Regions from separate parts of the Streptomyces sp. NPDC048389 genome, predicted to be linked through region 1. Evidence: riboswitches for the same ligand, from Rfam matches in the RefSeq annotation. Region 1 holds a riboswitch; each other region holds the start of a gene.

Region 1 (7,153 bases):
CGCTGGCCCGTATCTACGGTACGACGGTGGCCGAACTGCTCGGCGAGCAGCCGCCCGAGCGCGAACCCGTCATCCGCGGCCGCCGGCCCGAACCCGCACCGGCCGGCTCCTGGGACTACCACCGGGCGGGCGGTCCGGGGCGGGCCATGCAGGCTCTGCGCGTGTTCGTCCCCCACGGCGTCCAGGGGGATCTCGTGCGGGTGCACCCGGGTGAGGAGTGGCTGCACGTCGTCGCGGGACGGCTGCGGCTGAGTCTCGGGGAGGCCGTCCATGAACTGGGTCCCGGCGACAGCGCCCACTTCGACTCGCTCACCCCGCACCGCATCCAGGCGCAGTCGCCCGAAGGCGCGGAACTGCTGTTCGTCCACACCCTGCTCCAGGCGCCAGAGCTGCATCCGCTACCCGACCGGCAAGGAATGTGATCCACGACATGTCGCACGACCCCTTGGACCGGCGCGGCTCCGCCGGCGACAGCCCGCGTGAGGAGCGGTTCCCCCGCGGGCTGGTGATCCGGCTCTTCGCCTATCTGGTCGCGGGCCACGTCGTCGCCGGCTTCCTCTATCTGCTCTTCCTGCTCGGCGGCCGGAATCAGTAGCCCCGGCTCAGCCCTGCTCGACCAGCCGCTCCCGCAGGCGCTCGCGCGTTTCGGGAGCGAGCCGAAGGCCCTCGGAGAGATAGCGCTCCGTCGTGCCCCAGGTCTGCTCGATGGCGTCGAACGCCGCGGCCAGATACTCGGCGCGGGCGTCGAAGAGCGGGCTGAGCAGCTCCATCACCTCGGAGGACATCGCGTCGGGCGAGCTGTCGCTGCGCCGGACCTTGTACCGTCGGTGCGGGTCGTTGGACATGAGGTAGTCCGCCTCGATGGCGTCCCGCTCCACCCCGACGGCGAGGAGGGAGACGGCGATCGACAGACCGGCACGGTCCTTGCCCGCGGCGCAGTGCATCAGCGCCGGAACGCTGTCCTCCGCGAGAGCGTGCAGCACCTGGCTGTGCTCCGCCGTCCGCTCCGTGATGATCATCCGGTACGACTCGATCATGCGTCCGGCGCCCTTGCCGTCGGCGAGGATCTCCTTGAGCTGGTCCAGGTTCCCGTCGCGGACCATCTTCCAGAACTCGGCCCCGTCCGCCGGGTCGCTCAGTGGCAGATTCACGTTGCGCACGCCGGGGAGCTCGACGTCCGGTCCTTCGAGCCGCTGGTCGGCGGCGTTGCGGAAGTCGAAGATGGTGTGGAGGCCGAGCGTCGACAGGAACGCGGTGTCGGTCTCGGTCGCGTGCGCCAGGTGCCCGCTGCGGAACAGCCTGCCGGACCGCACCCGCCGCCCGTCCACGGTCGGCAGTCCGCCCACGTCGCGGAAGTTGCGCACCCCGGACAGTCGGGGCTCTGACGAGGTGGCCTGCGGCAGTTGCTGCGTCACGGGGACTCCTTCGGGGGACGGTGGCCGGCAATGCTCGCCGACGACGGCGCGGCCTCCGACCATACGACACACATTCAGTACGCAATCATCTTGTCCGCCCTTCATGGGCGTTGACGAGACTCCGGTCGTCCCGGCATTGCCCTCGGCCGCCTACAGGGCGGATGATGTTCGAGTCTGTGCGGGACTGTGAGTATCTGAGAGGCCGGATGATCGAGAACACGGGCAACGGGCGTACGTGGGTCCTCTCCGGGCCGGCGAGCAGCTACGCACTGCACCTCACCGGCGCGGACGAGCTGGTCCATCTGCACTGGGGCGCCCGCATCACGGCCGCCGACGCCGAGGCGCTCGCGGCCCAAGGGCCGCCGCCCTACTGGCCCTTCGAGTCCCAGCTCGACGGCCGCGAGGAGTACCCCGTCGAGGGCGGCCCCCGCTTCGTCCGTCCCGCACTGTCGGTCCGTACCGAGGCCGTGCGCGGCACCGAGTGGGCCTTCGCCGACTGGGCGGCGGAGGACGACGAACTGCGGCTGCGCTTCACCGACGCACTGGTCGGTCTCGGCCTGACCCTGCACTACCGCATGCGTGACGACTCCGACGTGATCGAACGCTGGGTCACCGTCGCCCACGGCGGCACCGGACCGGACCTCGAGCTGCTCCGGGCCGACGCCGCCACCTGGACCCTGCCGCACCGGGACACATGGCGGCTCTCCCAACTGCACGGCCGCTGGGCCGCCGAGTCCCGGCTGGTGCGCTCCGAACTCACCTACGGCGAAAAGATCATCGGCAGTCGGCGGGGTCACACCGGCCACCAGCACCTGCCGTGGGTGTCCCTGGACGCGGAAGGCGCCACGGAGGAGCGGGGCGAGGTCTACGGCTGCGCCCTCGGCTGGTCGGGATCCTGGCGGATCGCCGTACAGCAACTGCCGGACAAAATAGTACAGATCACCGGTGGGGCCGGGCATGACGATTCCGGACTCCTGCGGCTCGCGCCGGGGCAGACGTACACCTCACCGGTCTTCGCGGGGCTGTGGAGCGACGGAGGATTCGGCGGCGCCAGCAGGGCGTGGCACGCCTGGCAGCTCGCCCATGTCATCCCCGACGCCCAAGAGGTGCGTCCGGTGCTCTACAACTCCTGGGAGGCCACCGGCTTCGACATCTCGCAGCAGCAGCAGCTGGCTCTCGCCCGGCGCGCCGCCGGGATCGGGGTCGAGCTGTTCGTCGTGGACGACGCCTGGTTCGGGCGGCGCACCAGCGACCGTGCCGGGCTCGGCGACTGGACACCGAACCCGGACCGCTTCCCCGGTGGGCTGACGCCGCTCGCCCGCGAAGTCCACAGCCTCGGCATGCGGTTCGGGATCTGGGTGGAGCCGGAGATGGTCAACGCGGACAGCGACCTCTACCGCGCCCGTCCCGACTGGGTGCAGCACCATCCGGGACGGGCGCGCACCGAATTCCGCAACCAGCTGGTGCTGAACCTGGCGCGTGAGGACGTCCGGGAGCATCTCTGGGAACAGCTGGACTCCCTGCTGTCGAGCGCGCCCGTCGACTATGTGAAGTGGGACTTCAACCGCTGCTTCACCGATGCGGGCTGGCCGGGCGAGGCGTATCCGCAGAAGCTGTGGACCTGCCACGTCGAGGGCTACTACGCCCTGCTGGACCGGCTGCGGGCGGCGCATCCGGGTGTCGCCTTCGAGTCCTGCTCCGGCGGGGGCGGCCGGATCGACCTCGGAGTCCTCGGCCGCACCGACCAGGTGTGGACCTCGGACAACACCGACCCGCTGGACCGGCTCGCCGTCCAGCACGGCTTCAGCCAGCTGCACCCTGCCCGCGTCATGGCGGCCTGGGTGACCGACAGCCCCAACGTCCAGCTCAACGGCCGCCGCAGCAGTCTGCGCTTCCGCTTCGTCAGCGCCATGGCCGGGGTCCTGGGCGTCGGGGGAGACCTCGCCGCCTGGAGCGAGGCGGAACTGGCGGAGGCACGTGACTGGGTCCGGCTCTACAAGGAGATCCGGCCGGTGGTCCAGCACGGGGAGCTGTACCGGCTTCGGGCCCCGAAGGGCGGGCTGAGCGCGGTGCAGTACCTCCTGGGCGGGGAGACGGTCGTGCTCGCGCTGCTCCAGGCGCAGCGGTACGGCGAACGGCCGCCGGCGCTCCGGCTGCGCGGTGTCGACCCGGCCGCGGCCTATGAGTGCGTCGACACCGGAGCCGTCCATCAGGGCGGGGTGCTACTGCACCACGGACTGCACACCGGGCTGAAGGGTGACCTGGACGCCACCGTGATCCGGCTCCGGCGGAAGTGAACCGCAGCCGTAGTGCGGCACTGGATGACCAAATGATCCTTCTGTCCGAATTGACTTGTTCGGCATAACATGCCCCATAAGAAGGGGAGATGGGATCCGGCTCGTGAGCAGCGTCATATTCGTGACGTTGTGTGCCCGGGGTCGATCGGTGAATTCCGTAATCGGCAAGGCGATTGAAGGGGCGTCGTCCACGGAGGGTGACCGGAATTCCCCGGCGATGTCGGGCTCTGCGTTGATCGTGGAAAATCGTCGCTTGTCCACGCCTGCCCGACTCGCCTACGGTCACGCTCAATCCGGACGGAACGCCTAATCCTGCCGCCGGCCGGAATTCGAACCCACCCACGTGTGGCAGGAGCGGGGGACCCAGGTAGTACGCCGATTCCGGGAAAACCGGACGGCTTGGGGTGAAGTCGCACAAGCAGTGCGACCGGGCATCTCCAGTCCGAACCCGACAGCTCACCTCGTAGGCGCCGGAGAGGAATGCGCCATGCCCGCGAAGGGTAAGCACCGTCGTCCCAAGTTCAACCCGTTCGCCCGAGGCTTCGTCGTCGCCGGCACGGGCGGCGCCGCCATCGCGCTCCCGCTGCTCGGTGCCACGACCGCCACGGCCGCCCCGGCGGCGGCTCCGGTCGCCGTGCCGCAGCAGGCCGCTGCCCCGGCCCTCGTCGAGTCGGCGCTGCCGGCCGCCAAGAAGGCCCCGAAGACGTACACCGTCGTCGCCGGCGACTACCTGTCGAAGATTGCCGAGGAGCAGAGCGTCCGCGGCGGCTGGAAGCAGCTCTTCGACGACAACCGTCGCGCCATCGGCTCCAACCCCTCGCTGATCCACCCGGGTCTGGAGCTGACGATCGGCGCCAAGTCCAAGGCGAAGAACGACCCCGAGCCGCGCGCCGAATCCAAGCCCCGCCCGTCGCGTGACGATTCGCGGACCGCCGCTCCCGAGGCCGAGGCCCCGAAGAAGAAGGCTCCCGCGAAGAAGGCTCCGGTGGAGCAGGCCCCCGTGAAGGAGGCCCCCGTGAAGGAGGCCGCGGCCCCGGCGTCGTCTTCCGGCTTCAGTGCTCCGGTCGACGCTGCCGTCACCACGCCGTACCGCGCCTCCGGCGCGATGTGGTCCAGCGGTTACCACACCGGCGTCGACTTCGCCGCCCCGACCGGCAGCTCCATCAAGGCCATCGGCGCGGGCACCGTCGTCTCGGCCGGCTGGGGCGGCGCGTACGGCAACGAGGTCGTCATCCGGCACACGGACGGCACCTACTCCCAGTACGCCCACCTCTCCTCGCTGGCCGTTTCCACCGGTCAGTCCGTGAGCGGTGGACAGCAGATCGGCCTGTCCGGCTCCACCGGAAACTCCTCCGGTCCGCACCTGCACTTCGAGGTCCGCACCGGCCCCTCCTATGGCTCGGACATCGACCCGGTGGCCTACCTGCGCGAGCACGGAGTCTCCCTCTGACCCGTGTGGCCCACCGTCCGGCGACGGTCCGCCAGCCCCTGTTCCGCATCCGCGGAGCGGGGGCTTCCGCGTATTCCGTCCCCCCGGAATGTGACGGGTGGTAAAGATCACCCCTCGTCAACCCCTCCTTACGGTCGCGTAGGCCACATCCGTAAAGGAAGGATGTGCTCCCGTGGCAGACGATTCGAGAACAGAGAACAGTGGCGCATTCGGGTCGTACGCGGCGATCGGTGACAGCTTCACCGAGGGCGTGGGCGATCCGGGACCCGACGGCGGATTCGTCGGGTGGGCGGACCGGTTCGCGGTCCTGCTCGCCGACCGCAGGCCGGAGGACACCTTCCGGTATGCCAACCTGGCCGTGCGCGGGCGGCTCCTCGACCAGATCGTCGAGGAGCAGGTGCCGAGGGCCCGTAGGCTCGCGCCCGACCTCGTCACCTTCTGTGCCGGCGGCAACGACATCATTCGGCCCGGCTCCGACCCGGACGACGTGGCGGAACGCTTCGAGAGGGCCGTCGCCGACCTCACGGCCTCGGTCGGCACCGTCATGGTGACGACCGGCTTCGACACCCGGGACGTACCCGTCCTGCGCCACCTGCGCGGCAAGATCGCCATGTACACCGCGCACGTGCGGGCCATCGCCGACCGGTACGACTGCCCGGTGCTGGACCTGTGGTCGCTCAAGTCCGTCCAGGACCGGCGGGCCTGGGACGCCGACCGGCTGCACCTGTCACCAGAGGGGCACACCCGGGTGGCCCTCCGCGCGGCGCAGGTCCTCGGGATCGACGTGCCCGCCGACCCCGACCAGCCGTGGCCGCCGCTGCCCCCGCGGGGGGCGCTGGAGGTGCGCAGGGACGACATCCAGTGGGCGCGCGAGTACCTGGTGCCCTGGATCGGGCGGCGGCTGCGCGGTGAGAGCTCCGGCGATCATGTGGAGGCCAAGCGTCCGGACCTGCTGCCGCTCTGAGGACGGCGGCGGTCCGGTACGCGCGGGCGGGCGGCGGGGGCCCCGCGGTCACCGGTAGCTCATCGGGGGGCGCTGCGGGGCCCATTGACGGTGGCTCTTCGAGGGTGCTTCGGCTCACCGGCGGTCCTTCGAGGGCTGCTTCGGGGGTTACTTCGCGGGCTCGCGGGCGATTCCGCGGGGTGCTCAACAGGGCCCGCCGAGCGGTTCTTCGGGGGTGCTTCGCGGGGCCCGTCCAAGGTCACAGGTGGTGCTTCGCGGGCTCGTCCGAGGGGTATGCCGGTGCCCGCCGAGTTCCTGCGCGAGCTGACGGCGCTGACTCCTGAGCGGATACGCACGGAGGAGAACGCGGAGCTGCGCCGCGTGATGCTCGAGTCCTACGGATACGACCGGTATCTCACGGAGTCGGGCGCGGAGCCGGTGCACCGCGACGAGACCGGCATCCTGTGGCGGATCGCGCTCGCCGACGACGAGGACGTGGTGATGGTCGAGGTGGTCAACTCCACGTCGGAGCCCGACGGCACCCACCGGACGTACTGGCTGCGGGTGCCGCCGACGACGAGGACGGCGAGGGAAGGCGTCGCCTGGACGTTCGGGCTGGACGGCGCAGCCTACGAACCACTGCGACAGACCTGAGAGGCAGAGGCGGAAGCAGCGCCAGAGGCAGCAGGGCCCCGGAAGGTCGGCCCACGACGGCCGACGGGTCCGCGGCCGGGCGCGACGCTCGGCGCGCCTTCACCGCACCGTGGCTCTCAACGTGCTTCACGCGCCGCGATGCTCAGCGTGTCGAGGAGTGCAACTCGCCCTCGTCGATGCCCAGTTCGCGGGCAAGTGCCTCATCGGCCCACCGCAGCATCGCCGCGCGGGACAGCGATCCGGCGTACGACGTCATCTGGACGGCCAGCCCGTCCAGGAACGCAGTCAGCCGCCAGGCCGCCGCCGCCGGATCCTCGCAAGGGAACTCGCCGGCGGCCGCACCCTCCGCCATGACCTCCGCCAGCGCGGACTTCCACTGCTGGTCGAGGTCGCG
Region 2 (7,153 bases), on a different contig from region 1:
AGCGGGCCGCCATACCGTACGCCTCGTCGACCCGCTTCAGGGCCTGCGGGAAGGTGATCTTCTCGCGGAGCGCGAGAGCGTCGACCATCGCCTCCGCGCGCTCGCCGATGCCGCGCTTCGGCACGTTCAGGATGCGGCGCAACGGGACGTTGTCCTCGGGGTTGGCGAGGACGCGCAGATAGGCCAGCACGTCGCGGACCTCCTTGCGCTCGTAGAAGCGCACACCGCCGACGACCTTGTAGGGCAGGCCGACGCGGATGAAGATCTCCTCGAAGACACGCGACTGGGCGTTCGTACGGTAGAAGACGGCGACGTCGCCGGCCTTCGCCTCGCCCTGGTCGGTGAGCCGGTCGATCTCGTCGGCGACGAACTGGGCCTCGTCGTGCTCGGTGTCCGCGACGTAGCCGGTGATCCGGGCACCCTCGCCCGCGTTCGTCCACAGGTTCTTGGGGCGGCGGGACTCGTTGCGCTCGATGACGGCGTTGGCGGCGGACAGGATCGTCTGGGTGGAGCGGTAGTTCTGCTCCAGCAGGATCGTCGTCGCGTCCGGGTAGTCCTCCTCGAACTGGAGGATGTTGCGGATGGTCGCGCCGCGGAAGGCGTAGATCGACTGGTCGGCGTCACCGACGACGCAGAGCTCGGCCGGGTCGAGGTCCTCGTAGCCGGTGCCGACCAGTTCGCGCACGAGCGTGTACTGGGCGTGGTTGGTGTCCTGGTACTCGTCGACGAGGACGTGCCGGAAGCGGCGGCGGTAGTGCTCGGCGACGTCCGGGAACGCCTGGAGCAGGTGGACCGTCGTCATGATGATGTCGTCGAAGTCCAGGGCGTTGGCCTCGCGCAGCCTCGCCTGGTACATCCGGTACGCCTCTGCGAGCGTCTTCTCAAAGCCTCCCCCAGAGCCTTCGGCCTGGGAGGCACCCCCAAGCGCCTGGTCGGCGAAGGTCTCCTCGTCGATCAACTCGTTCTTCAGGTTCGAGATCTTGGCACTGAAGGACTTCGGCGGGAACTTCTTCGGGTCGAGGTCCAGATCGCGGCAGACCAGTGACATCAGCCGCTTCGAGTCGGCGGCGTCGTAGATCGAGAACGACGAGGTGAAGCCGAGCTTCTTGGACTCGCGGCGCAGGATGCGCACGCACGCGCTGTGGAAGGTCATGACCCACATGGCGTTCGCCCGCGGGCCCACCAGCTGCTCGACGCGCTCCTTCATCTCACCGGCGGCCTTGTTGGTGAAGGTGATCGCCAGTATCTGGCCGGGGTGCACATGCCGGGTCCCCAGCAGATGCGCGATGCGGTGCGTGAGCACCCGGGTCTTGCCCGAGCCGGCGCCGGCCACGATGAGCAGGGGCGACCCCGTGTGCACGACGGCGGCACGCTGCTGTTCGTTCAGCCCGTCGAGAAGCGCGGCGGGGTCCACGACGGGGCGCGGCGCGCCGTCGCGGTAGTACCCGTCGCGAGCCGGAGGCACGTCGAAAGCGCCCTGGAAGAGGTCGTCCGGGACCTGTTCCGGAGCCGAATCCTCGGGCGGCGGTGGATGCTCGTCCCCGTGGGGCTGGAGATCCGCCAGGAAGCTGTCGTCAAAGAGGCTGCTCATCGCCTAACGAGTCTAGGCGGCCGCACCGACAACCGTGGCCGCACGGCAACACCGGAAGGCGGCCACGATCGGTGACGGGACGAATCCGCCAGGCGACAGATCCTCCACCGGAGGCCCGGCCCGGGCGACCCGCCGAAAAAGGTCACGAACATGTATCGGACAAATCGAACATCAACCTTCACAGCAGCTGCACGAGTTGGCTAGCGTGCTCGACCAGGCGGCCCGCACCCCTCCCGGCGAACCACGCCGAACGGGCGGCCTGCGCCGAATCCGACCTCCCGCCATGGAAGTTCGGAACCGGGGACCCACCCTCCTGACGTCGTCTTCGACGCAGGAGGCCCAGCACCACCGGGGTGAATCGGACCGCGCTCCACTCGGTCCGTAGGGCACCTTCCGTTCGCCCGAACCCGACAGCTAACCCGGTAGGCGGTCCACGGAAGAAGGAGATGCCGGCCTTGGCGTCGCATCGCAAGCCCCGCAGCCGAACCGCAAAACCGTCCTCCGCCGTCGGGTTCACCACCGCAGCCCTCGCAGGTGTGACCCTGCTCTCCACGCAGAGCGCGACCGCCGCGCCCTCCGAGCCGAAGCCCAGCATCGAAGAGGTGCAGAAGAAGGTCGACGACCTGTACCGGCAGGCCGGCAGCGCCACGCAGGAGTACAACAAGGCCAAGGAAGCCACCGGCGAGAAGCGCCGGGAGGTGGACCAGCTCCTCGACGAGGCGGCCGAGCGCACCGAGAAGCTCAACGTGTCCCGCCGCGCCCTCGGCAACTACGCGGCCGCGCAGTACCGCACCGGCTCCGTCACGCCCACCGCCGCGCTGATGTTCGCGGACAGTCCGCAGGCGTACTTCGACCAGACCCAGCTGATGGACCGGATGACGGACCAGCAGCGCAGAGCGGTCAGCGAGTACGAGACCGAGCGGGCGGCGGCGGCCAGGCAGCGTGCGGAGGCGACCAAGCGTCTCGAGTCGCTCACGGACTCCCAGGAGGCGCTGCGCACCAGCAAGCAGACGGTGCAGACCAAGCTCGCGGAGGCGCGCACCCTGCTGGCGACGCTGACCGCGGAGGAGAAGGCACGGCTCGCCGCGATCGAGCGGAAGAAGGAGGAGGAGGCCCGCCGCAAGGCCGAGGAGAAGGCCGCGGCGGAGGCCCGCGCCAGGGCGGAGGCCGAGCGGCAGCGCGCGGAACGCGAGACGCCCCCGGTCACGGACACCGGCACCGGCACCACCGACCCGGGGACGGGCACCGGCACCGGCACCGGCACGGACGACGGCACCTACACGGCCAAGGCCGACAAGGTCCTCGCGTTCGCCCGCGCCCAGATCGGCAAGCCGTACGTCTGGGGCGCGACGGGCCCGAGCTCGTACGACTGCTCCGGCCTCACACAGGCCGCGTGGAAGGCGGCCGGGGTGGACCTGCCGCGCACCACGTGGGACCAGGTGAAGGTCGGCACCCGCGTCGCCACGGCGGATCTGCTCCCCGGTGACCTGGTCTTCTTCTACGACGACATCAGCCACGTCGGGATCTACATCGGCGACGGCAAGATGATCCACGCCCCCAAGCCGGGCACGAACGTCCGCGAGGAGTCCATCTACTACATGCCGATCCACGGCAGCGTCCGCCCCGCCTGACCCCGGACGCACGAGTGCCCGGGCGGCCGGAGCCGCCCGGGCACTCGTGCGTCCGGTCCGGATCAGGTCCAGAGGGTGGCGATGAAGATGTTGGCCGCGGTCAGGCCGCCCACCGCGCCGAACAGCGCCTTGTCGACCTTCTCCTCGTCCCGCTTGACGTACACGAGGCCGAGGATCACCACCAGGACCGCCAGCTTGACGCCGATCTTGACGTTGTTCACGGCCTGGTCGTCGGCCTGGTTCAGACCCACCAGCGCCACGCCCGTGACCAGCATCGTCAGCGCGCCGTGCAGCATCGCCGGATTGAAGCGGGCCGTGCCCTCTCCCATGGCCTTCATCTGGGTCAGGAATCCGCCCAGCAGCGAGGCGATACCGATGACGTGCAGGGCGACGAAGACATTGATGAGTACGTCCATGGCCGGAGCCTAACCCTCCCCATACCACCGCCCGTCGGGGAGGTGGGCCTGCTCCGCCACATCGGTCGGCAGGCCGCGGCAATGCGGCCCCGGGGCGTCCAGCGCGTGATCAGCAACCGGTCCAGAGCGTCCATCTTCGGTACTTTGCGGTCCTTCCGCCCCCTCCCCGTGACCGCGGCGTCTAGCGTCCTGCCCCAGGTGGCCGACTCCCCACCCGCCGTCGTACAGCCGGACGGCACTCGGCCGCCACCGCCGGGAGATCCGGCGGCGGGCCGCTCCCCTGTGCGGCCCGCCGCCGGACGCGAACGGCGGCAGCGAACGACGGAAGGACGTGGAAGCCCTCGTGGCAGCCCACCGGAAACCAAGGCCGCGCCTGTTCGGCGGCCAGGCCGCCCGTACCGCGATCACTCTCGCCCTCGCCGGCGCGGCGACCGGCACCGCGTTCGAGGGCTCGGGTCACGCAGAGCCCCGCCTCACCCCCGCGCAGGTCAAGAGCAAGGTCGACAAGCTGTACCAGGAGGCGGAGGCCGCCACCGAGAAGTACAACGGCGCCAAGGAGCAGACGGAGAGCGCCCGCAGGTCGCTCGACGCGCTGCGCGACGAGGCGGCGCGCAGGACCGAGCGGTTGAACGCCTCACGCAACGCGCTCGGTTCGGTCGCCACGGCCCAGTACCGCGACGGCGGCATGGACCCCGGCCTGCGCCTCGCACTCACCTCGGACCCGGAGGAATACCTGGAACGCGCCGCCCTCGCAGAACGGGTCGGCGCACGGCAGGCCGCCGCGATCGCCGGGGTCCACCGGCAACTGAGGGACCTGGAGCACCTCAAGACACAGGCCGCGGAGAAGATCGCGACGCTCGAGGCCCGCCGCAAGGAACTGGCCGGTCACAAGGCCACGGTCCGCGGCAAACTCAAGACCGCCGAGCGGCTGCTGGCCGAACTCACCGCCGAGCAGCGCGCCGCGTACAACAGCGGCGGCTCCACCCCGGCGCCCGCCAGGGCCGACCGCACCGACACCCCCCGGGGCCCCCTGCGGGCCCCCGGCAGCCGGGCCGCACAGGCCGTCGCCCACGCGTACGGGGCGCTCGGCAAACCCTACGTGTGGGGCGCGACGGGTCCCGGCTCCTACGACTGCTCCGGCCTCACCCAGGCCGCCTGGCGCTCCGCGGGGGTGTCGCTGCCGCGCACCACGTACACCCAGATCAACGCCGGCGAGCGCATCCCCCGCTCCCGACTCGCCCCGGGGGACCTGGTGTTCTTCTACTCGGGCGTCACGCACGTCGGGCTGTACATCGGTGGCGGCAAGATGATCCACGCGCCGCGGCCCGGCGCCCCGGTGCGGATCGCGCCGATCGACGAGATGCCGTTCGCGGGAGCGACCCGTCCCGCGTGACGGCAGTGCCGCGGTGCCGCCGTGGCGTGTCCCTCACCCGGAGCCGGTCACAGGGACCGGTCACGGGGACCGGTCACAGGGGCCGGTCACACCAGGCGGCGGGCCGTCGCCCACCGGGTCAGCTCGTGCCGGTTGGACAACTGCAGCTTGCGCAGCACGGCGGAGACATGCGACTCGACGGTCTTCACCGAGATGAACAGCTGCTTGGCGATCTCCTTGTACGCGTACCCGCGTGCGATCAGCCGCAGCACCTCCCGTTCCCGCTGCGTCAGCCGGTCCAGGTCCTCGTCGACCGGCGGCGCGTCCGTGGAGGCGAACGCGTCCAGTACGAAGCCGGCCAGCCTCGGAGAGAACACCGCGTCGCCGTCCTGCACCCGGAAGACCGAGTCGACCAGGTCCGTGCCGGTGATGGTCTTGGTGACATAGCCGCGGGCACCGCCCCGGATCACGCCGATCACGTCCTCCGCGGCATCGGAGACCGACAGCGCCAGGAAACGCACCGGGTTCTCCGCCGCGCCCATCAGCGGGGCGCAGCGACGCAGCACCTCGACCCCGCCCCCGCCGGGCAGATGCACGTCGAGCAGGACGACCTCCGGCCGGGTCGCCGTGATCACGGTGACCGCCTGGTCGACGTCGGCGGCCTCGCCGACGACCTCGACGCCCGTCCGCTCGGTCTGCCCGATCTCGGCCTGCACACCGGTGCGGAACATCCGGTGGTCATCGACGAGCACGACCCGTGCCCGTCGCTCCTCGGTCTGTTCTGCGCCCTCGGTCATCCGTCCGCCCTCTCCATCTCGAGCTCCACTTCCGTGCCGTCCCCGGGCACGGAACGCAGCCGCGCCGTACCGCCGTTGCGCTGCATACGGCCGATGATCGACTCCCTGACGCCCATCCGGTCCTCCGGTACGTCGTCCAGGTCGAAGCCCGGCCCCCGGTCCCGTACGGACACGAAGACCGTACGGCCCTCGACCTCCGCGAACACCTGCACCGCCCCTCCCGCGCCACCGTACTTGGCGGCGTTGACCATCGCCTCGCGCGCGGCCTGCATCTGCGCCGCCAGTTTCTCGTCGAGCGGGCAGTCGCCGACGACGACCACCTCCAGCGGGACCCCGTGCTTGTCCTCGACCTCGGCGGCCGTCCTCTTGACCGCCTCCGCGAGGGTGGCGGGCTCCTCGTCCTCTTCCTTGCCGGTGCCCTCCGGCTTGTAGAGCCAGTTTCGCAGCTCGCGTTCCTGGGCGCGGGCGAGCCGTCGGACCTCTCCGGCGTCACCGGCGTTCCGCTGGATCAGGGTGAGCGTGTGCAGTACGGAGTCGTGGACGTGTGCGGCGACCTCGGCCCGCTCCTGGGCACGGATCCGCATCGTCCGCTCCTCGGAGAGATCCTGCGTCATCCGCACCAGCCAGGGGCCCGCGAGCAGGGCGGCACCGGCGATGACGGCAACCGCGGCGGTCAGCACGTTGCCCAGTTGGGCGGCGGATCCGCGGACCACCATGAAGACGGTCAGGCCCATACCGACGAGCGCGACGCCGGCCAGCGTCCGGGCCAGCTGGAGCAGCCGCCGGCGGCGCCCGACGTCGGTCCAGCGGGCGCGGCGGGCGTTGTCCGCCTGACGCCAGACCAGGATGACGCCCGCGCCGATCAGCAGTGTCGGCCACACGTAGCGGTTGCTGCCGCGCATGTCGACGTTGCCGACGAACACCGCGGCACCGAAGAGCAGCGCGAGCATCGCGAAGAGCTGGCCCTTGTCCGGCTTGCGCAGCCTGCGGCGCCCGTCGGGAGTCGTCTCGAACACCGAGCGCGGCTCCTCCGTCCGGCCGCCGACCCCGAGCGGCACGACGATCCAGAACACCGCGTAGAGCACCGCGCCGAGACCGTCGACCAGGAACAGTCCGAGGAAGACCAGGCGCACCCAGACGACCGGGAGCCCCAGATGGCCGGCCAGACCACGGGCCACCCCGCCGAGCATCCGCCCGTCGGCGCTGCGGTACAGCCTGCGCAGAGCCGGCTCCTCCGGCAGGGGTGCGTGGGAGGAACCGGTGGTTCCCGGAGTGGCGACTGGCATGCCTCGATCGTCACACGTGGGAACCCGGCGCGGTATCAGGGTCGTCCCTGAACCGCTCCC
Region 3 (7,153 bases), on a different contig from region 1:
AGCGTCACCCTAACGAGCCGAAGTCAGTAATGGTGCACGAGGTCGAGGTGACATGGAGCCAGGTTCCTTGGAGTTGCCCTCCGACATAGCGAGTGTCGAGGCTGCTGCGGCGTGGGCTGAGAAGGTCTGCATGGCCTATGGGCTGAGTGAAGATGAGCAGTACCGCCTTGGACTCACGGTCAGGGAAGCCGTCGCCAACGCGGTGCTCCATGGCAACCGCCGTGACCCGGCCAGACATGTCCGGCTCAGCTCGGAGCTGCGTGGAGGGCGGTTGCGGGTAACCGTCGGCGACGAAGGGGACGGCTTCGACCGGCCCGAGGCGACCGGCGACGTCAACCTGACGTCTTCTGGCCGGGGGCTTGTCCTGATCGACCATGTCACCGACCACTACGACATCGTGTGCCGAGACGACCCGCCGGGGACCGATGTGGTCCTGGTGTTCGATACGACCACGTAAGGACGCAGATACATGGAGATCACCTCCCGCCAGATCGGCGATGTGACCGTACTCGACATGAAGGGCAAGATCACCATCGGTGTCGGGGATATCAGGCTCCGTGAGGCCATCGCTGAGGCCCTGGAGGGCGGCGCGACGAACATCCTGCTCAACCTGGAGGGTGTCAGCATGGTCGACAGCTCCGGGATCGGCGAGCTTGTCTCGGGCTACACGACCATCACCAACCGCGGCGGGAGGCTCAAGCTGGTCAACCTGCCCCCGACGGTCAATGACACCCTGCAGGCTACCCAGCTGATCTCGGTCTTTGAGGTCTTCGACAGTGAGCAGGAGGCTGTGGCCAGCTTCTGATCCGAGTCCGCCTCGACGGGGACGGCGCTGCCCAGCCGGCCCGTCGGGGTGCTCGGGCTGGTCGTGGGCAGCAGCCTGCGGGAGCAGATCGTCTGACGGAGCCGATCGGTTCCCTGGTTCCCGCTCACCGGGGCCGGGCGGCCTTCTACGATCCGATGCATGGGTCCCGAGGTGCTGGAACGCATCACCGCGCGGCGCGCGGAACTGGACGAACTCGAAGAACATCTGGCCAAGCAGTTAACGCGGGTGCGGGCCGAGCGCGACGAAATCGCCGTCGCCGAACGGGTCCTTGAACGGGTGAGCGAACAGATCGCCGGCGAACGTGCCTCGGCCGCACCGACGCCCGGGCACGTGGGCGGACGGGCGGTGACGCTGATCCCGCACCGCACGTCAGAGGTGGAGGAGACCACACTCCCGCCGGACTACCAGCGCATCCTCGCCATCGTGCGGCAGGTCGCCGGACCGGTCATGACCCGGCAGGTCGGCGACGCGCTCGGGGTGGACGTCAGCGTGCGGGCCAAGCTGGAGCCACTGCGCGGGAGGCTGGTCAGACTCGCCGATCGCGGCTGGCTGCGGAAACTGCCCGACGGCTGGCTCACCACCCGCCTATGACCGGGGACACTGCCGCCCGGAACTGTGCGACGCGAGCGTAACCGGGGTGCCCCCGGCGGCCGTTGGAAATGTGTGACGAAAATCAGAGAACGCGCCGAGGACACCTGTCCGCTTGTCTACCAGTGCCGTCTGCCGCTGACATCCTGGCCCACCTGCGCGCCGCCGGCCTCGCCGACCTCGTCAGCCCGCCGTCGGGGGCGCCCCTGCTCAGCGGGCTTCTCGACATCGGCGGCTTCCGCCATACCGACCTCGACGCCGTGCCCGAGAGGATGTTCACCCGGCCGACCATGTCGGCGACCACCGGTCTGGACTTCGCGGAGGCCGCTCCCGACACCGTCGTACGGGTCGGCAACGCCGACGCCGCCCCGCACATCGCCTTCTCCACGGACAACGGCGCCAACTGGTTCCAGGGGTCGCAGCCCGCGGGGGTGAGGGGCGGCGGCACGGTTGCCGCCGCGTCGGACGGCAGCGGCTTCGTCTGGAGCCCGGACGGCGCCGGTGTGCACCGCACCACCGGCTTCGGCAGCTCGTGGACGGCATCCAGCGGCATCCCGGCAGGGGCGATCGTCGAGTCCGACCGCGAGAACCCGAAGAAGTTCTACGGCTTCAAGGCCGGCACGTTCTATGTGTCGGCCGACGGCGGCGCCACCTTCACCGCCGGGGCGTCCGGACTCCCGGAAGAGGGAAATGTCCGCTTCAAGGCGGTTCCCGGTGTGGAGGGAGACGTCTGGCTCGCGGGCGGCACGGCGGACGGGACGTACGGGATGTGGCACTCCACGGACTCCGGAGCGACCTTCGTGAAGGTCTCCGGCGTGGACGAGGCGGATGCCGTCGGCTTCGGCAGGGCGGCGGCCGGCGCCTCGTACCAGACGCTCTTCGCCAGTGCGAAGATCGGCGGTGTCCGCGGCATCTTCCGCTCCACGGACGCGGGGGCGAGCTGGACGCGGATCAATGACGACGCACACCAGTGGGGCTGGACCGGGGCGGCGATCACGGGCGACCCACGGGTCTTCGGCCGGGTGTACGTGGCCACCAACGGGCGCGGCATCATCTACGGCGAGTCGTCGGACGGGGACGGTGGCGGCAACCCGGGCCCGGGTCCGGGCCCCGGCCCGGAGGAGCCGCCCGCGGGCACCGGCTGCAGGGTGACGTACACCATCACGAACGAGTGGTCGGGCGGCTTCCAGGCCGATGTGACGCTCACCAACACGGGTGACGCGGCTCTGGACGGCTGGGAGCTGCGCTGGACCTTCCCCGACGGGCAGAAGGCCGGACGGATGTGGAACGCCACCCACCGGCAGACCGGGGCCGAGGTGACGGTCGGCAACGTCTCCTGGAACGGCACGGTGGCCGCCGGTGCTTCCGTGGGCTTCGGCTTCACGGGGGACTGGTCGGGTGAGAACGACAGCCCCGACGCCTTCACCTTGGGGGGCGAGGGCTGCACCGTCGGCTGAGACGGACCGCGGCCGGCACCGCGGGGTTCCCCGGCCTGCGCCGGGAGCCTCGCGGTGCTTTGGTGTAAATGTCCGTTATGAATAATTTGGCCGAACTGTACTGAAGGTGAATTCCGGGCGATTGTTGCGAGTTGGCGCAGGGGAGACGGTCGGGCGGGGCCCGCGGTTGCGCGACCGGCCCGTGATGTCAGTCACCTGGCGCTGAGCAACGGCAATGTCACTCGACCCCCCACTCCCCTTGGGCGAAAGGGGGTTTGAGTTTCTTGACGCGGTAATGACAATAGGAAATCACCCCTGCGGAACCGCCTTTCGGATTGTGATCCACAATTCGGCACTTGTTTCGCCGGGACGCTCTCGCTTACGGTCACCGTCAATCCGGGTGGACCGCCGAATCCTGCCGCCGTCCGGAAACCAGACCGCAACGACTCACGTACGGCAGGAGCGGGGGAACCAGGTAAGCCGCCGATCCGGAATACGGAACGGCTCGGGGTGAAGTCGCATTCCCGTGCGGCCGGGCATCTCCAGCCCGAACCCGACAGCTCACCTCGCAGGCGACGGAGAGGAATTCACCATGCCCACAGAGGGTAAGCACCGTCGTACCAGGGCCCGTTCGCTGACCCGCGGAATCATCGCCGTGAGCACGGGCGGCGCGGCCCTGGCCCTGCCGCTCATCGGCGCCACCGCTGCTCAGGCCGCTCCCGCGGCACAGCCGGCCGCCGTGACCGCTCCGGCCGCCGCCGAGAAGTCCGACCCCGTCGTCTATTCCGTGGTCGCCGGCGACTCCCTTTCCAAGATCGCCGCCGCGCATTCCCTCGACGGCGGCTGGAAGCAGCTCTACAAGGACAACCGGAAGGCTGTCGGCGACAACCCGTCGCTGATTCACCCGGGCCTCGAGCTGACGATCGGCGCCGCCTCCGAGGCAGAGGCGAAGGCCGCGCCCAAGAAGGCCGACCGTGCCGCCGAGACCGACCGTGCGGACCGCTCGGAGCGGAAGAGCGCGCCGGTGGCCAAGGCCACTGCGGTGAAGACGGAGAAGGTCGCCGCGAAGCCGGCCTACGCCGACAACCTCGACGGCTGGATCAAGGAATCGCTGGACATCATGGCCCAGCACGGAATTCCCGGAAGCTACGAGGGAATTCACCGCAACATCATGCGGGAGTCCTCCGGCAACCCGATGGCGATCAACAACTGGGACATCAACGCCATCAACGGCACGCCTTCGAAGGGCCTGCTGCAGGTCATCCAGCCGACCTTCGACGCTTACCACGTCCCCGGCACGTCCTACGACCTGTACGACCCGGTCGCCAACATCACCGCCGCGTGCAACTACGCCGCCGACCGGTACGGCTCGATCGACAACGTGAACGGCCCTTACTAGACAGAACCTGCGCGACGGCTGATCCGTCGCCCTCGGTTCACCGGGCCGGTGCCCGGGGCGCGCCCCACGCGCCCCGGGCACCGGCTTTGCCGTGTCCGGCCGTTCGAACACATGGAACGAGGAGAGCCGCGGCGCGACGGCGGCCCCCACACCGCACCATCGCATGCACGGTCTCGTCGGCCGTCCGGCCACGGCGACCGCACTGCCGGCGGCGCGACGGTCCTGAGCGCGTCGGCCGGCGCCACCAGCCGGTTGCACCGCTTCGGCGGCCGCACCGCGCGCCGTCCGGCCCCGTCGCCCCGCGGAGCGCCACGGCCACGGCCCCGCCGGCCGGTACGGCACCGACCGCGCCGACGCCGACCGGTGCCAGGCCGTACCGGGACCGGCCGATGAACGCTCACACCCGGGCGAAGCCCGCGAGAAGGTCGCCCCGCGGCGGCGTGGATTTCCGTGTGGGCGTCGGACACCCGGTGTCCGCAGTCATGGCCGGAGGCTGCGACGATCACCCGGCCGGACGGCGGGGATCGGGCGCCCGACCACGAGTTCCGGCGCGGGGTCCGGCGGACGCATTGGTCTCGTACGGCTTCGTCGTCCATACTGCCCGCCGTGGAGCAGCAGATAGATCCGAAGCCGAAGATCGACATCGCCGTGGGGACGGACCCGGCGTTCGTGCCGGGCCTGACCGGGCCCCCGCCTGCAGTGAAGGAGGGGAACGAGGAGGCCGGCAAGAGGTCCGCCGCCGAGCCGGAGGGCAAGAAGCCGGAGCCGGCGGCAGCCGGCGCCGCCGAGTCGGACACCACCACGGGCGCCGACGCCGACACCCGCAGCGATTCGGACGCGCAGGAAGAAGCGTCGAAGGAAGCGGCGTCGAAGGAGGCAGCGTCGAGGGAGGCGGCGGACGGCCCCGCCTTCGAGGTCAGTGACCGCCGTGGGTCGATCGCCGCCGACCGGTCCGGTATCCGCTTCACCCTGGACGACCAGGAGGCGGAATTCGCGTGGGACGAGATCGGGGCGGTCGAGGTGAAGCCGGCCCGCTTCGGGCGCCGGTTCGCCGTCACCGTCCATGTGGCGGCCAACCGCTGGTTCAACGCGGACGTCGAGGCGCCGGCCAGGGGGCGCCTCAAGGAGTGGACCGAGGAGCTGGACGCGGTTCTCGACGTCTACTTCGAAGACGCCTGAATGCCGCACTGAGGGCTGCAGGGCCACGTCTGGGTGGGCGCGACACACACCCTCCCAGGCGTGGTTTGTGCCGATTCGGCCGCGAATGTGCATAGCTTCGGTTTATGACAAAGCGACAAATGACCCTGCTCGGATGCGCGGCTCTGCTCGCCGTGTCCGGCCTCGGCGCGGCGGCCCCCGCCCGCGCCGCCGTCACCCACCAGGTACTGCCGGGCGAGTCCATCCAGGCCGCCGTGGACGCCGCGCAGCCCGGCGACACGGTCGACATCGCCGCCGGTACCTTCACCGAAAGCGTCCGGATCACCACCTCGGACCTGACCCTGCGCGGCGCGGGCAGCCGGACGGTGCTGAAGCCGTCCCCGACCGCCGCGAAGGCCGGCTCCTGCGCGGCCGCCGGCAACGGCATCTGCGTGCTCGGCACCGAGAAGCAGCCCGTCGAGGGCGTCGGGATCGAGTCCCTGACACTCAGTGGTTTCGCGAAGAACGGCGTCTGGGCCGCCTGGACCGACCGGCTGACGGTCCGGCAGGTGACAGCCGAGAACAACGGCACCTGGGGCATCGCCCAGGAGCGGTCCACCCGGTCGGCCCTGCGCAGCAACCTCGTACGGGGCAACGGCGACGCGGGCATCTTCGTGGCGAACACCGTCAGCGAGGAGGCCGGGGCCACCGACACCATGGGCACGGTCGTCTCCGGCAACCTCATGGTCGACAACCGCATCGGCACCACGATCCGCCGGGTGCGGAACCTGACGGTCCAGGCCAACGAGATCACCGGCAACTGCGCGGGCGCGTTCCTCGTCGGTGACGAGACCACCCCGCGCGCCGGCAAGCTGACGGTTCGTTACAACCGCGTGCACGAGAACAACAAGCACTGCGACAAGACCGCGCGGCTGCCCGAGATCCAGGGCACCGGCCTCGTCCTCACCGGCACCGAGGAAACCCTGGTGGAGCGGAACGTGATCCGCGGGAACGTGGGCGCCGCCCCGATGTCCGGCGGGATCGTGCTCTTCAAGTCCATCGTGGGCGCCGCCGGCACCGACAACGTCATCAGGAACAACGTGGTCCTCGGCAACGGGGCCGCCGATCTGGCCAACCGCGACACCAACGGCACCGGCAACCTCTTCGCCGGAAACATGTGCCAGTCCTCCGAGCCCGCGGGCCTGTGCTGACCGCCCGGACGGAGCCGACCGGCCCCGGCCCCTCACGAAAGACCGATGCCGCATGACCACTGCAAGCGCAACCACCCCGCCTGCGATGCGGATGCGGGAGCTCGTCTTCGGCGCCGCCTGTGCCGCCGCCCTGCGCGCGGCGGCCCGCCTGGGCGTCGCGGACGCGCTCGGCGAAGCACCGGCGACCGCGGCTGAACTCGCGGCGGAGGTGAAGGCACAGCCCAGGGCCCTGAAGCGGCTGCTGCGCGCCCTGACCTGCTACGGGATCTTCGAGGAGGACGAGGACGGCAGGTTCGTCCACACGGAGATGTCCCGGCTGCTGCGCGAGGACGACCCGCACAGCCTGCGGGACATCGCCCTGTGGTGCACGGAGCCGTGGACGTGGGACGCCTGGCCGCTCCTCGACCGGGCGGTCAGGTCCGGCGGCAGCGTCTTCGCCGACCTGTACGGCAAGGAGTTCTTCGACTACCTCCATGCCGACGCGCCGGAGTCGGCGCAGGTGTTCAACCGGGCGATGACCACCTCCAGCACCCAGTCGGCGCGGGACGTCGCCGAG
Region 4 (7,153 bases), on a different contig from region 1:
CGCGACCTCGACGGACACCGAACCCGAGTCGCAGAGGAAGACGTGCCGCAGCGGTTCCGGGGTGATCTCGACCAGGCGGGTGGCCAGCCGCACGGCCGGCTCGTGGGTGAGCCCGCCGAACATCACATGGCTCATCCGCCCCAGTTGCGCGGTCGCCGCCTCGTTGAGCACCGGGTGGTTGTAGCCGTGTACGGCCGACCACCAGGACGACATGCCGTCGACCAACTCGCGCTGCCCGTGCACCTCCTCGCCGAGCCGCAGCCGGACACCCGAGGCGGACTCCACGACCAGCGGGTCCGTACGGCCCGGCATCGGGCCGTACGGGTGCCAGACGTGGGCCCGGTCCAGGGCACGCAGCTCGCCGGGGGTGAGGTCAGGCATTGGGGGCGAGGTCCGTCCCGGCGCCTCGGCGGCGCACCGCCACCAGGTCCGTACGGGCCGCCGTCGGCTCGGCGGCCGGCTTCGCCGCCACGTCCGCCGCCGATCCGGCTGCCGACTCGGTCGGTGCGCCGTTGGCGCAGCCGCTTTCGCCGCCGCCGTCCCCGTCACCGCACACGGACCCGCAGGCGCCGCCCGTCGCGCGGTGGCCGGGCAGGGTCGTCGTGTCCGTGCCCTCCACCTCGAAACCGGCGTCCGCGATCATGTCCAGGTCGGCCTGGCCGGCCTGTCCCTCGCTGGTGAGGTAGTCGCCCAGGAAGATCGAGTTGACGAGGTGCAGCGCGAGCGGCTGCATCGAACGCAGATGCACCTCGCGCCCGCCCGCGAGCCGCACCTCCACGTCGGGGCAGACGAACCGGGTCATCGCGAGGATGCGCAGACACCGCTGGGGCGTGAGGTGCCATTCCTTGGCGAGCGGTGTGCCCTCGAAGGGGATCAGGAAGTTCACCGGCACCGAGTCCGGGTCGAGCTCCCGCAGCGCGAAGACGACGTCGACCAGGTCCTCGTCGCTCTCGCCCATGCCGGCGATGAGCCCGGAGCAGGCGGAGAGGCCCGCTGCGTGCGCCTTGGTGACGGTGTCCACTCGGTCCGCGTAGGTGTGGGTGGTCGTGATGTCCCCGTACGTCCCCTCGGACGTGTTCAGGTTGTGGTTGTACGCGTCGGCGCCCGCGTCGCGCAGCCGCTCGGCCTGACCGTCCGAGAGCAGTCCGAGACAGGCGCACACCTCGACGCCCTCGTTCTGCTCCTTGATCGTCTCGATCGTCTTCGAGACCCGGTCCACGTCACGGTCCGTCGGCCCGCGCCCGCTCGCCACCAGGCAGACCCGCTTCGCACCGCCCGCCACACCGGCCGCGGCGGCCTGTGACGCCTCCTCGGGCTTCAGCCAGGTGTACTTGAGGATCTCCGCCTTCGACCCCAGTCGCTGGGAGCAGTACGAGCAGTCCTCCGGGCACAGGCCCGACTTCAGATTGACGAGATAGTTCAGCTTCACCCGCCGTCCGAACCACTGCCGGCGCACCTTGCCGGCCGCGGTCACCACTTCGAGCAGATCGTCGTCGGAGGTCGCCAGTACGGCGAGCGCTTCTTCACGGGTCGGCAGCTCGCGCCGCAGCCCCTTCTCCACCAGCGTGTTCAGCAGGTCCATGGCGCAGATCCTCGCGCACGGCACAGGCCCGGGCCAAGGAGGAAGTCCACAACAGCGCTGTTTGGAGGTGTGTGCATGGCCACACCCGGCACCTGCTCCAGGCGGGCTAGGGTCTGTCCGCTGCCTACAAAAGGATCGGACCACCATGCCGCAGGATCCTTTCGACTGGATCGACGACGAGTCCCGCCGCCGCGAGCACGCGGGTCTGGTCCGCAGGCTGCGGCCGCGTGCCGCCGACAGCGACCTGCTGGATCTCGCGAGCAACGACTATCTGGGGCTCACCCGGCACCCGGAGGTCACCGAAGGCGCCGTGCGGGCCGCCCGCCGGTGGGGCGCGGGGGCCACCGGTTCCCGTCTCGTCACCGGCAGCACCGAGCTCCATGCCGAACTGGAGGGCGAGCTCGCCGACTTCTGCGGTTTCGAGGCGGCCCTCGTGCTTTCCTCCGGGTACGCGGCCAATCTCGCCGCGGTCACCGCGCTCAGCGGCCGTGACGCGCTCGTCGTCTCCGACGCGGGCAACCACGCCTCCATCGTCGACGGCTGCCGGCTGTCCCGGGCGGAGACGGCCGTCGTTCCGCACGCCGACGTGGAGGCCGTACGCAAGGCGTTCGACGCGCACCCCGGCCGTCGGTCCCTCGCCGTCACCGACTCGGTCTTCTCCGTCGACGGCGACGCCGCGCCGCTGCCGGGTCTCGCCGACGCCTGCCGTGAGCACGGCGCGGCGCTCGTCGTCGACGACGCGCACGGGCTCGGTGTCCTCGGTGCCGGCGGCCGCGGCGCCCTCGACGCCGCCGGGCTGGCCGGTGCGGCGGGCACCGTCGCCACGCTGACGCTGTCCAAGTCCCTGGGCAGTCAGGGCGGGGCGGTCCTCGGCCCCGCCCGCGTCATCGACCACCTCGTCAACACCGCGCGGACGTTCATCTTCGACACCGGTCTGGCGCCCGCCGCGGCCGGTGCCGCGCTCGCGAGCCTGCGGGTGCTGCGGCGTGAACCCCGGCTCGCGGACCGGGCGCGCGAGGTGGCGGCGACACTGCACCGCCGGCTGACCGACGCCGGGCTCACGGCGGCCCCGCCGGACGCCGCGGTGGTCTCCGTTCAGGCGCCGTCACCTGAGGCGGCGCTGAGCTGGGCGGCGGACTGCCGGGCGGCCGGGCTCGTGGTCGGGTGCTTCCGTCCGCCGTCCGTGCCCGACGGGATCTCCCGGATCCGCCTCACCGCCCGGGCCGATCTCGCCGAGAGGCAGATCGACGCGGCGCTCTCCACGATCATCGGGACCGCCCCCGGCCGCTGACCCCGACGCCGCCAGAACCGCTGCCGGTACCGGTTCCGGCCCCGCCGGTACGTTCCCGGACCCGCCGGGACTCTCGGCCCTGCCCGGCTCGGACTCTCGGCCCCGCCCGGATCCTCGCCCCTGCCCGGACCGTCGCTCTTGCGCCGCCCTGCCCTGCCCCTGCCCTGCCAGGCTCGGGACCCTTGCCCTGCCGGAGCCCTCTGCCCGGACCTCAAATACGTTCTGCCGTAGCAGAGTTCACCGCTTCGAGCGACAGATATGTACGGATCTTGGAGGATCCCTGCTTCTCAAGCACGATAAGTGGCAGTCTGACGCGAAACCGTAATCCGTGGCCGTTCCTGCGTTTCATCCGCTACGAGTCGGAGCCCGGCCGCGGTGGGAAAGGGACAGCGCCGCCATGGCAGATCATCAGGAAACATCCCTCACTCTGCCCAGCGAGCCGGCGTCGGTCTCCGCCGCGCGGAGACATGTCACGGACGCCGTGTGCGCGTGGGGGCTCGAGCCCGACGCCGAAGCCGTCGACACCGTCCGGCTGATCGTGTCCGAGCTCGCCACCAACGCCGTTCAGCACACCTTCGGCCAGTCGCCGACGTTCACCGTGGACGTGTGGCTGGAACGCGACGAGGAGTTGTGCATCGGAGTCACCGACAGCCATCCGCGGTGGCCGCAGCGGCTGCCCGCCGCCGTCCGCCAGGACAACGGCCGCGGCATGGTCATCATCCGCACCCTCACCGCCGAGTACGGCGGACGGATGTCCGTCACGCCCACCGCGGAGGGCGGCAAGACGGTCTGGATCGCGCTGCCCTGGTCCGTCCCCGTGCAGAGCTGACCGCACCGCGGCCAGGACGTGTGACGGCAGGCGACCGCCCCGTCGACGGCAGGCGACGCCGTCACCACGGGGCCGGCCCGGGACGGGCACCCCGCCCTTCGAGCGCGCCGCGTATCAGCGCCGCGGTGCTGCCGCGCACTCCGCTGCCGACGGGCGTCGACGTGTTGTCGGGCGCTGATCCGGTTCCCGACAGTGGCGCTGCCGGTCGACCGGCTCGGCCCGTGGCCGCCCAGGCCGTGTCCGGTGGTGCGCCGACCGTGCTCGGCGCCACGCTGCTCGTCCAGCCGACGGCATACCGACGGCGCGCCACCGCAAGGGAACTGCCGGGGCGTCAGCGCACCCGGCCGTACTTGACGCTCCGCGTCCAGATCTTGGCCAGCCGGACCACGTCGCCCGTCTTCGGGGAGTGCCAGATCCTCCCGTTGCCGGCGTAGATGCCCACGTGGTACACGGCACCGCCGGAATGGAAGAACACCAGGTCACCGCGTCGGCGGTCGGATGTGGAGACACGACGGGTCCGGTTGTACTGCTGCTGTGCCGTCCGGGGCAGTATTTTCCCGGCCTTCTTGTACGAGTAGAACGTCAGCCCGGAGCAGTCGAAGCTGTTCGGACCCGTGGCGCCGTAGCTGTACGGCGATCCCTGCTTCGACGCCGCCACCTTGAGCGCTTTGCTCGCGTGGCTGCTGATCGCGTGGGCCGGGGCGATGCCGCCCGGGGTGAGGAGTGTGCCCCCCACGGCGGCGATCGTCAGTGCCGATACGGCACCCGCACGGGAGAAGAGGAGCGGGAGATCAATCTGCGCAGTCATGCGCAACCCTTCGTCAGCCGCCTGTGAAGGATGACCTGTCGGGTTCGGACCGGCGAAGACGCCCGGCCGCCGCAGCGGCTTCACCCCAAGGCGTGCCCGGGGTCGCCGGTCACGCCGTACTGCTCGGGTCCTCCACTCCTGCCGATGCACTTCCGTCGACCAGACGTCCGGTGCGGCGGCAGGACTCAGCGTCCGCCCGGACCGCCCCGTCGAGGTGACGGGGGCTTGTCGTCCCACGGATCGTTACCCACTCATGTCCGATTTCCGAGCCGAAACGGCTTTTGTGAACCTGATCACGACTGGCCCTTTCGGGTGGACAGGCCCGTCGAGCCCCGTGTCCCATGACCCGGAGGCATGGCCGTACCAGCGAAGAAGCAGTCGATTGCGCCAGATCGGTGGTCACGCCGCGCAAGTCCTGTGACACGCGACGACTTCGGCGAAGCTCCACCGAACGAGGGACGAACACCGTTACCCCGTCGGCGGTTGACAGCAGCGGAGTGATCGTCAACTCGTCGAAACCGGCGGCATGGTCACCCGTTTCGCCCTGCGTTCGCCGTCGAGCACGCGCAGCGCTTCGGTGAGCGTGTGCGTGTACGCCTCGTTCTCACCCCCTATGTGCTTGAGCGTCAGGGCTTCCTTGAGTGCGGTTGCCCGCCCGACCAGGGCCTGCGTGGCGCGCAGAGCCGCGCGACGACGGCGCCGTATACGAGTCGGTCCTTGATCGCGGCCCTGGCGGCGGCCTCCTCCTCGTCGCGCTGGACGTCGAAGGCGTCGCCGTGTTCTTCGAATCGCTGCTCGAGCCGACCGGTGACCGCGGTGGGAGCCGCGGCACGGATGAGGCCGCGGTGGGACCCGCGACACGGATGGGCGGGCCGCGCGGCGCGGTCCGGGTGGCCGGACGGTCGAAGCCCCCGGGGCCGGCTCCACCGCGACCGGGCCCGGCACGATCACCGCGATCAGGTGGCGGTGGGGGCAGCGGTCACGAGAGGCCCGTGGATCCGCGAACCCTGGATCCGCGAATCGGAGATCCGCGAACCGGAGATCCGCGAACCGGAGATCCGCGAACCGGATGTGCGGGAACGGGACGTGGGGGAGCCCGGTGCGGGGAAACCAAGATCAGTTAACGCATCGGAAAAGTGCCGGAAAAAACCGCGCCGTAAGGTTCAACGCCTGGTCGTGGAACACCCGCGCACGAGTCAACAGAGCGTTGAGGCGCGCTACGGTCATCACGGTCGGCGATCACGAGCCGGACGACATTGAGGTGGACGCGTGCAACTCTCCCCGCACGAGCAGGAACGGCTTCTCATCCATGTGGCCGCCGACGTGGCGCAGAAGCGCAAGGCGCGCGGTGTGCGACTGAACCATCCGGAAGCCGTCGCCCTCATCACCGTGCACATCCTCGAAGGCGCCCGCGACGGCCGCAGCGTCAGCGAACTCATGGCCTCCGGACGCAAGGTGCTCACCCGCGACGACGTCATGGAGGGCATCGCCGAAATGATCCATGACGTCCAGGTGGAGGCCACATTCCCCGACGGGACCAAGCTCGTGACCGTCCACGACCCGATCCTCTGAGGGGCGTGGCGCTCATGATTCCCGGAGAGATCCTCTGCGGTGACGGCCCGGTGGTGCTCAACGAGGGCCGCGAGACCACCCGCCTCACCGTCGTCAACGCCGCCGACCGCCCGGTTCAGGTCGGCTCCCACTACCACTTCGCCGAGGCCAACCCCGGCCTCGAGTTCGATCGCGCCGCCGCGCGCGGCAAGCGGCTGAACGTCGCCGCCGGCACCGCCGTCCGCTTCGAGCCCGGCATCCCCGTCGATGTGGAACTCGTACCGCTCGCCGGCCGCCGGATCGTGGCCGGGCTGCGTGGAGAGACCGGAGGGCACCTCGATGGCTGAACTGCACCGCGCCGTGTACGCCGACCTGTTCGGCCCCACCACCGGCGACCGCATCCGCCTCGCCGACACCGACCTGCTCGTCGAGATCGAGGACGACCTCTCCGGCGGCCCCGGCCGCGCGGGTGACGAGGCGGTGTTCGGTGGCGGCAAGGTGATCCGCGAGTCCATGGGCCAGGCCCGTACGACACGGGCCGAAGGCGCGCCCGACACGGTGATCACCGGGGCCGTGATCCTCGACCACTGGGGCGTGGTGAAGGCCGACATCGCTCTCCGCGACGGGCGGATCAGCGGCATCGGCAAGGCGGGCAACCCCGACACCATGGACGGCGTCCACCCGGCCCTGGTCATCGGACCCGAGACCGAGATCATCGCGGGCAACGGGAAGATCCTCACCGCCGGGGCCGTAGACGCGCACGTCCACTTCGTCTCGCCGACCCTCGTCGAGCAGGCGCTCGCCACCGGGGTGACCACCCTCGTCGGCGGCGGCACCGGACCGGCCGAAGGGACCAAGGCCACCACGGTCACACCGGGCCCCTGGCACCTCGCCCGGATGTTCGAGGCGCTGGACACCTGGCCCGTCAATATCGGCCTGCTCGGCAAGGGCAACACCACCTCACGCGACGCCATGCACTCCCAACTGCGCGGCGGAGCCCTCGGGTTCAAGATCCACGAGGACTGGGGTGCGACTCCCGCGGCCATCGACGCCTGCCTGGGCGTCTGCGACGAGACCGGCGCCCAGCTCGCC

Evidence for each region. A riboswitch is a leader RNA that binds a small molecule or an ion and turns the genes downstream of it on or off. The one in region 1 is predicted to bind cyclic di-AMP.
Region 2: another riboswitch for cyclic di-AMP. It lies ahead of AB0903_RS23950 (C40 family peptidase); the one in region 1 lies ahead of AB0903_RS18640 (LysM peptidoglycan-binding domain-containing M23 family metallopeptidase).
Region 3: another riboswitch for cyclic di-AMP. It lies ahead of AB0903_RS32145 (LysM peptidoglycan-binding domain-containing protein); the one in region 1 lies ahead of AB0903_RS18640 (LysM peptidoglycan-binding domain-containing M23 family metallopeptidase).
Region 4: another riboswitch for cyclic di-AMP. It lies ahead of AB0903_RS31990 (C40 family peptidase); the one in region 1 lies ahead of AB0903_RS18640 (LysM peptidoglycan-binding domain-containing M23 family metallopeptidase).

What each region holds. Positions count from the first base shown of each region.
Region 1 is NZ_JBEZKP010000025.1:476-7,628, reverse strand. Features, by position in the region: gene AB0903_RS18660 (XRE family transcriptional regulator) at 1-422, shown strand, start outside; gene AB0903_RS18655 (DUF6126 family protein) at 431-595, shown strand; gene AB0903_RS18650 (tyrosine-protein phosphatase) at 603-1,415, opposite strand; gene AB0903_RS18645 (alpha-galactosidase) at 1,622-3,712, shown strand; cyclic di-AMP (ydaO/yuaA leader) riboswitch at 4,039-4,195, shown strand; gene AB0903_RS18640 (LysM peptidoglycan-binding domain-containing M23 family metallopeptidase) at 4,200-5,162, shown strand; gene AB0903_RS18635 (SGNH/GDSL hydrolase family protein) at 5,335-6,126, shown strand; partial or broken gene AB0903_RS18630 (DUF6745 domain-containing protein) at 6,394-6,759, shown strand; gene AB0903_RS18625 (TetR/AcrR family transcriptional regulator) at 6,902-7,153, opposite strand, start outside.
Region 2 is NZ_JBEZKP010000039.1:24,524-31,676, reverse strand. Features, by position in the region: gene pcrA (DNA helicase PcrA) at 1-1,591, opposite strand, end outside; cyclic di-AMP (ydaO/yuaA leader) riboswitch at 1,844-2,036, shown strand; gene AB0903_RS23950 (C40 family peptidase) at 2,038-3,222, shown strand; gene AB0903_RS23945 (hypothetical protein) at 3,285-3,638, opposite strand; gene AB0903_RS23940 (NlpC/P60 family protein) at 3,982-5,031, shown strand; gene AB0903_RS23935 (response regulator transcription factor) at 5,118-5,807, opposite strand; gene AB0903_RS23930 (PspC domain-containing protein) at 5,804-7,093, opposite strand.
Region 3 is NZ_JBEZKP010000078.1:16,429-23,581, reverse strand. Features, by position in the region: gene AB0903_RS32165 (ATP-binding protein) at 53-457, shown strand; gene AB0903_RS32160 (STAS domain-containing protein) at 470-805, shown strand; gene AB0903_RS32155 (hypothetical protein) at 965-1,417, shown strand; partial or broken gene AB0903_RS32150 (cellulose-binding domain-containing protein) at 1,585-2,871, shown strand; cyclic di-AMP (ydaO/yuaA leader) riboswitch at 3,281-3,438, shown strand; gene AB0903_RS32145 (LysM peptidoglycan-binding domain-containing protein) at 3,443-4,249, shown strand; gene AB0903_RS32140 (hypothetical protein) at 4,856-5,428, shown strand; gene AB0903_RS32135 (right-handed parallel beta-helix repeat-containing protein) at 5,533-6,597, shown strand; gene AB0903_RS32130 (methyltransferase) at 6,650-7,153, shown strand, end outside.
Region 4 is NZ_JBEZKP010000077.1:12,214-19,366, reverse strand. Features, by position in the region: gene AB0903_RS32010 (adenosylmethionine--8-amino-7-oxononanoate transaminase) at 1-381, opposite strand, end outside; gene bioB (biotin synthase BioB) at 374-1,582, opposite strand; gene AB0903_RS32000 (8-amino-7-oxononanoate synthase) at 1,728-2,873, shown strand; gene AB0903_RS31995 (ATP-binding protein) at 3,271-3,702, shown strand; gene AB0903_RS31990 (C40 family peptidase) at 4,034-4,510, opposite strand; cyclic di-AMP (ydaO/yuaA leader) riboswitch at 4,514-4,698, opposite strand; partial or broken gene AB0903_RS31985 (hypothetical protein) at 5,015-5,194, opposite strand; gene AB0903_RS31980 (urease subunit gamma) at 5,780-6,082, shown strand; gene AB0903_RS31975 (urease subunit beta) at 6,097-6,408, shown strand; gene AB0903_RS31970 (urease subunit alpha) at 6,401-7,153, shown strand, end outside.